3 regions of the Radiobacillus sp. PE A8.2 genome follow, and region 2 is predicted to be linked to each of the others. Evidence: riboswitches for the same ligand, from Rfam matches in the RefSeq annotation. Region 2 holds a riboswitch; each other region holds the start of a gene.
The links. A riboswitch is a leader RNA that binds a small molecule or an ion and turns the genes downstream of it on or off. The one in region 2 is predicted to bind cyclic di-GMP.

Region 1 (2,270 bases), on a different contig from region 2:
TTGCGGAACAACAAAACTAGAACACCAATCACACACCCAATTACAGCCATGTAAAACCCTGTGTACAATACAAACGATGTCCCTTTTATTGCGCCAACTAACGCCAGCAGCTTAACGTCACCCGCGCCCATGCCACCCATCAGATATGGAATCAAAAGTAGAGCTAAACCACTTATAAACCCTAGTAAACTAATAAGAAGACCGTTCCAACCTAGAAAGATCATATTTATTAGAAGAGCTATGAGTATTGCTGGAAAAATCACTTTATTATATATTTTCCTACTTTGCAAGTCAGTAATTACACAGATTAATAGAACTGTGAATAACAATAGATTTAGCAACATATACTCACTCTCCCTGTTACAAAAAGTTTAAAAACAGCTCTACTATTTAAGTAAAGCTGCCTTTTTAAAAATATTATGAACTTACACCAGATACATCTGTAAGTGAGTCTGTTACATCTTTAAACATTGCTGTTATTTGTTTGCCGAATAAGGTAATAATTGCAACCACACCAACAGCAATAACACCCAACACGATCGCATACTCAGTCATACCTTGTCCATCTTCTTCAATAAACAATCCTTTTAATTTGTTCAACATTTAGAATCTCTCCCTTTATAATATAAAATTTAAATTATGACCAACTCTAGTTAATGATTTCTTTGCTGCTCCTGCTGGTAATTCAATTACAGAAACCGCATCTGCATAACGTTTTCCGACTTTCCCTGGTTCCAAAGCCTCGTCGATAGCAACGACTATGTTGTTTTTGTTCACGTACAAAATATCAATGGAGTAATTCATGAAGTAAGTATGGACGGATTGGCAGGGTTTAATGTGTAATCCTGTTCCTAGACTAAGCTGATCTGTAAACATTAGCCCCTTCAGTCGTTTGAAGAAGGAATAGGCTTGTCCAATTTGCTCAGCGATTACCTGATCATTACTCAGGTTAACTAACTTCAATGCTTCACCTCCGATTAATAAAAATAACCCCGCCTTTACCGAAAGCGGGGTTATTACTGTAGTTAATCAACAATTTAAGAGTTAGCATTACATTTTCATGTAATCTCTAAAACTATCCAAGTTGATTAAACTACTCCCTGTTCTTTCGGTAACTGGCTGGCACCGTGTATTTCTACACGTAAGCCCCTATAGCTTTGCGTCTCTGGCTTTCACCAGGTTTGCCTTTATCGAGATGCAGGAAATATAAAATTTTCCGACTAAATCTCTTAAACTTATACTAAAGCAGACATCCACATTTTAAAATAGGTCAAAAGTCGTGTAATTTCGACAATTCATGATAATTTTTATAGTAAATTTATACATTTTTAACGTTAAACATATATTTTATAATACATTTTACCTAGAATATATAGTATGAACTATTTCACGACACAACTTACATAGTCATAATTAACCATGTCGGTATTTGATTTGATTTAATGTTTTCAGTATTTTTCTAATTTATTTACCGTATTGAACATCTTAGAAATAAACACTTAATGCTCCCTCTGATTATCATTTTTGTTTCTTCACCCTAAAATGCATAATCGTCATTAGCATAAACAAGTAGGCGACTAGCGCAAAAAAAGTATACACATAAAGTATCGGTTTCTGTTCCACGTATCCAACGATCGGTATATTTAATATAAGCAATAATGGAATCCCGAACATAATCGCTGTTGCACTACCCATTACCATATTCTCGGTTGCATTCGATTTGAATTTTGGGTCTACTGCTTTGACTAATGCCATTCCGGTCGAAATCGTTCCGGTGAGCATACCGTAGAATCCTAGAACATTAGGTATCTTATCCTGTGGAAACAGCCGCGGACAAAGCCATACCGTAAAGAAAATAGTTGCCGCTCCCCCAACCGTTGTCAGCAGCAGAACAACGAAAGCGTACTCCCTTAAGGCATAAATCGAAATAGCCGAGATAGATGCTGCGATCATATAGTCAAACGAAAAACCAGAGATCCGTTGCAATAAATAGTTGTTAGGTTTGTGCTCCAAGTGCACACCTTTATCCCTTAAGCGGTTTAATATCCAGCGGAACAATATGGCATATAAGCTACCAATGATAAAGTGAAAACCCATTAATAGCTGTGAAAAAGTCTCTCCGTACGTCCCAAGTGGAGTTAATACATTTCCTAATCCTACAATCGTTAAATAGGTCACTAAATAAATTACACCGATAAGTGCCATTTGAAAGGATAGCTTGTCCATTGCATCACTTAATGGTATTTCATCTGGTTCTAATTCTTCGATTA
Region 2 (2,270 bases):
TGCATGATTATGATATCGAAGCGAGCGATTTTGCACCCGAAGTGCGCGGCCCCCGAACCGTGTCGGCGCAGCTTTCCTTCAACCGGCAGTTAATTAACGGCCACTTATAAAAAGCTAATCGAGCGTGTTTGCTTTAACACGGCCCCTAAGACAACCGGCACTTCATTAAAATATAGTTAATGAAGTGCCGCTGTATTTGGTTAATCGGCCAAGTGTAGGGGGATAACGAGGAAAGCTATGTCCGAATAGAGACTAATCGGCCAAATCTAAAGGTGTAACCGTTAAACTCTAGTCAATTAAAATGGTAACAGCCATGTTTAGTCGCCTATCCACAAAATCTATGGCTAATTAGGGTCAGCCAATATATAAACCGAGAGTGATCCCTTATCAACATCGCCCACCCAATAACCGGCACTTATTCAACAAATCTAACTAGGCACCAATCCCCCTCTATCAGCATAAACAATACTGAGGTGGTCTCATGCAATCAATAAAAAAGATGTTTAAATTAATCAGCTTTTTCACTATATTCCTGCTTTTGTTCGGTTTCTTCGTAGTATTTCTAGTATATGTTGTGCCTATTATTGGCTTGAAGACGGTGTTAATTTTTCTAGGCGTTTTCCTTGTTTTATATATAGTCGATGCGATTCGACACATGATTAGTTGACGAATGAAGTAATTTTCAAAAAAATGCAAAAATTAACAAAAAGCTGTTGATTCCTGTAGAAATATGTATATAATAGGCAGTATAATCATACTTATAGTATAAAAAATCGATAAAAGCATACTCATCAAAAGGTGAGGACGCAAAGCTATAGGGGCTAAAGGAATTTCCTATGCCAGCCAGTTACCGAAATCCCAAATATCAAATTTTTAAAAGGGGCTTACTCGGTAGTATATATCGATGTAAGCCTTTTCATTTTAGTGGGGTTACTATATAGTAGATTTTATAGACACACTACCCAGCTAAGAAGTTACTTCTGATTTTTGATGAAATGATATGCGGAAGGTACTTGTAATATAAAAGTCACCATAATTCGGTAATGAAACTTGTGATTTACTTATCATACATAACTAACTCTCAACAAGGCGGTGAGTAACGGTGCATATTTTTAATAACATTCGAAAAATCAAAGATAACTTATTACCTTCTAGTGAAGCAATTCTCGATCAGATTACCAATGGTTTTTTCATGATCAGCGACCAGTGGGAAATTCTCTATATTAATACTTGTATCGAAAAATGGTTCCAACAATCAAAGGAATCATTAATCGGGCGGAATTTTTTTGAAGCATTTCCTGGCGTCATTGGTACGCGAGTTGCACACTATTACGAAAAGACGATGAATGAGCGTATTCCTCACACGTTTGAAGATTATTATGCACCAACTGGATTATGGACTGAAATCAGCGTCTACCCTTATGAACATGGAATTATCGGATATATGACAAATATTACCACAAAAAAGCAGAATGAGCATAATATGAAACATATGGAGAACCATGACTATTTGACTGGATTGCCTAATCGTAGGTACTTCGAGGTGAAATTAAATACATTAATTGATGAAATAAAAGAGAATGGGAATGCCGCATTTGCTCTATTGCAAATCGATATCGATCGGCTCCGATACATCAACGATACATTAGGACATTATACTGGTGATGAATTGATTAAACAACTCGCGATTCGGTTGCAGGATAAAATTGGAGATAAAGCATTTATTGCACGGTTAAGTGGTGATGAATTTTCCATCATAATCGACCGAGGCGAGCTTGATGAGCGGGAGGTAGAATCAATCGCACGCAGTATTGTCAAGGATACGGAACGGACCCCTTTTCTTATCGGAGATCAAACCCTTTACGTCACGATTAGCCTTGGCATGTGCTTATATCCGGAGAATGCCAATTACGTGCAATCGCTAATCGAAAATTCAGGACTCGCTCTTTACCGTGCCAAAAGACAAGGTGGCAATACGTATCAAACGTTTAATCTAATTAAGGATATTGATACATTTCGCCAATTTTCATTGGAAAAGGACATGCGTAAAGCAATTCAAAATAATGAGTTCGAACTTCACTATCAACCGCGCGTAATCGTTGACAGTGGTAGAATCCAGAGTGCGGAAGCGTTAATTCGCTGGAATCACCCATATTGGGGCAGGCTTTCACCAGCAGATTTTATTCCGCTCGCAGAAGAGACAGGCTTTATCCATCCACTTACAAAGTGGGTAGCACAGACGGTATGTCAGCAGCTTAAAGAATGGGAAA
Region 3 (2,270 bases), on a different contig from region 2:
GGCAATTACAAGCAAAGGTAAAAAGAAAAGCAGAATTTTGTCAGGAATGAGCATATAACGAAGATCTGTTACAACTATGATAGCCAATAATGACATGAAAAGCAACGAAACGACAAGTTCCTTGCTGAATCCAAAATGAATATAACTGTACATGAATAGAATACCTGTAAACAGTTCAATGGCAGGGTAAAGTATGGAGATTGGTTTATGACAGCTTCTACATTTTCCGCGTTGAAAGATAAAAGAGAAGACAGGAATAAGCTCATACCATTTCAGCGTATGATTACAATGAGGACAATAAGATCGCTGTGATTCGAAAAGCTGTTTGTTGGGGACACGGATACCAACTACGTTGTAAAAAGAACCGAAGATGATACCGGTGATGAAGAAATAAAGGATGTAGAATGATTGCATTTCACATACTCCCTAATATGGTTATAGTGGTCATTATTTAAAAAACCTTGACACTATTAGTGTCAAGGTTAACTTTTCAATTATTCAGGAGCAGTATAAGTTAATTTTACATTATACTTGTTACTACCCGTAGCTTCAGTGTCTACTTCAACATAAGCAGTGGTATAAATTTCACCGGATTCAGGATCCTCAGGCACTTCTTCTAGGTAACCTAATTCAACCAATTCATCTGCAGTAAACCCTGTATAGTCAGTATGATCTATTGGATTCTCACCTGCTGCAACAGCTAAACGAGCAGCCTCTTCTACCATTTCTACGTTTGAATCATGTGCCTTACCTTCCGTATCTGAAATAATACTCCCAATCGCCGGAACAGCGATCGCAGCAATAATCCCCAAAATAACAATTACAGCCAATAACTCAACTAAAGTAAAACCTTTAGCATCTTTCATCATTTTTAATAACTTTTTTAACATGTTTGTTGTCCTCCCCAAATCATATTTATCTAAAACATAATTGTTTGAAGTCAGTCGGTTGCACTACTTGCTCCTAGCTACCCAAAGTGCCCATATAGTGGTAGCTGTTCATAGCATCCCGCTCTTACTAGTTATATTATACTAGACAAACAATTGTTGTCCACAATAATTTTATAACTTAATAGCATATTTTTTGTTTTTTTGTCAAAAAGCATCATAAATTGCAAACATTGGTATAACGATAGCGAGTACGATCGAACCGATGACACCAGTTAGTAGCACAATCATGACTGGTTCAATATAGCTTTTTAACCGATCGGCTACTTCTTCAACTTCATCGTCATAGAAATCGGCTACCTTTTTTAACATTTCATCTAGGGAACCCGATTGCTCACCCACCGCAATCATTTGCGTCACTAATACAGGAAACACCCAATGCTTGTCCATCGGTCCTGCCATCGATTCCCCTTGTTCGAGTGTTTCTGCACTCTCTTTTAAAACTGCTTCGACGACTCTATTACCAACAATTTTTTGTGCGATTTGCACGGAATCAATAATAGGTACCGAACTATTTATTAAAGAACTAAGCGTTCTTGTTAACCTTGCCATCACTGCTTTTTGCATTAATTTTCCGAATATCGGAATTCGTAATTTAATCACGTCAACGCGATATGCAAACTGATCTTGTTTCATCAAATACCCGTAGCCAACGATGATTAAACCAATCAAGATTGGAATCGTCCACCAGAAATCTTGTAAAAACCCACTGATTTTTAAGACGAATGCAGTGTAGGCGGGAAGTTCTTCTCCCATCGATGCAAACATATTCGCAAAAGTTGGTACGATATATGCAAGTAAAAACATCGTCACAAGTATGGTAATAAAGGCGATGATTAGCGGATACGTTAGTGCTGAAACAACTTTTTGCTTGAGACGGAATTGATTCTCGTAGTAATTAGCTAGGTTATTCAATACCTCATCCAAGGTACCGCTTGCCTCACCAGCAATAATCATATTAATGAACAAGCTTGGAAACACTTTTGGGTACTTGTTAAATGCTTGGGATAAAGAAACCCCCGCTTCCAAATCCTCTTTAACATCTTCTAGAATTTTCGTTAATTCAGGATTGTCAATTTGTTCTTGCAAGATAGTCGTTGTTTCGATTAATGGGATACCCGCTTCGATTAATGTCGAGAATTGCCTTAAAAATAGCACAAAATCACGGTTTTTTACCTTACTTCCAAATGAAATATCCATGTACAGAACACTATTCAGCTCTTTTATTTTGAAAACGGCGATCCCTTGACCTTTTAACTGTCCCATTGCTTCTTGCCTTGTGTCAGCACTTATTTTACCCTTTTTCAGTTTTCCTACTCGATC

Region 1: linked by a shared signal. The riboswitch ahead of ACI6MV_RS06630 (DUF192 domain-containing protein) and the one ahead of ACI6MV_RS07480 (EAL domain-containing protein) in region 2 are both predicted to bind cyclic di-GMP.
Region 3: linked by a shared signal. The riboswitch ahead of ACI6MV_RS07315 (prepilin-type N-terminal cleavage/methylation domain-containing protein) and the one ahead of ACI6MV_RS07480 (EAL domain-containing protein) in region 2 are both predicted to bind cyclic di-GMP.

Annotation. Positions count from the first base shown of each region.
Region 1 covers NZ_JBJGXI010000008.1:103,330-105,599, reverse strand. The annotation lists gene ACI6MV_RS06640 (A24 family peptidase) at 1-344, opposite strand, end outside; gene ACI6MV_RS06635 (Flp family type IVb pilin) at 418-603, opposite strand; gene ACI6MV_RS06630 (DUF192 domain-containing protein) at 619-963, opposite strand; cyclic di-GMP riboswitch class I at 1,108-1,196, opposite strand; gene ACI6MV_RS06625 (sodium/glutamate symporter family protein) at 1,519-2,270, opposite strand, start outside.
Region 2 covers NZ_JBJGXI010000010.1:38,898-41,167, forward strand. The annotation lists gene ACI6MV_RS07475 (hypothetical protein) at 482-667, shown strand; cyclic di-GMP riboswitch class I at 772-855, shown strand; gene ACI6MV_RS07480 (EAL domain-containing protein) at 1,103-2,270, shown strand, end outside.
Region 3 covers NZ_JBJGXI010000009.1:115,960-118,229, forward strand. The annotation lists gene ACI6MV_RS07310 (prepilin peptidase) at 1-414, opposite strand, end outside; gene ACI6MV_RS07315 (prepilin-type N-terminal cleavage/methylation domain-containing protein) at 495-890, opposite strand; cyclic di-GMP riboswitch class II at 934-1,018, opposite strand; gene ACI6MV_RS07320 (type II secretion system F family protein) at 1,095-2,270, opposite strand, start outside.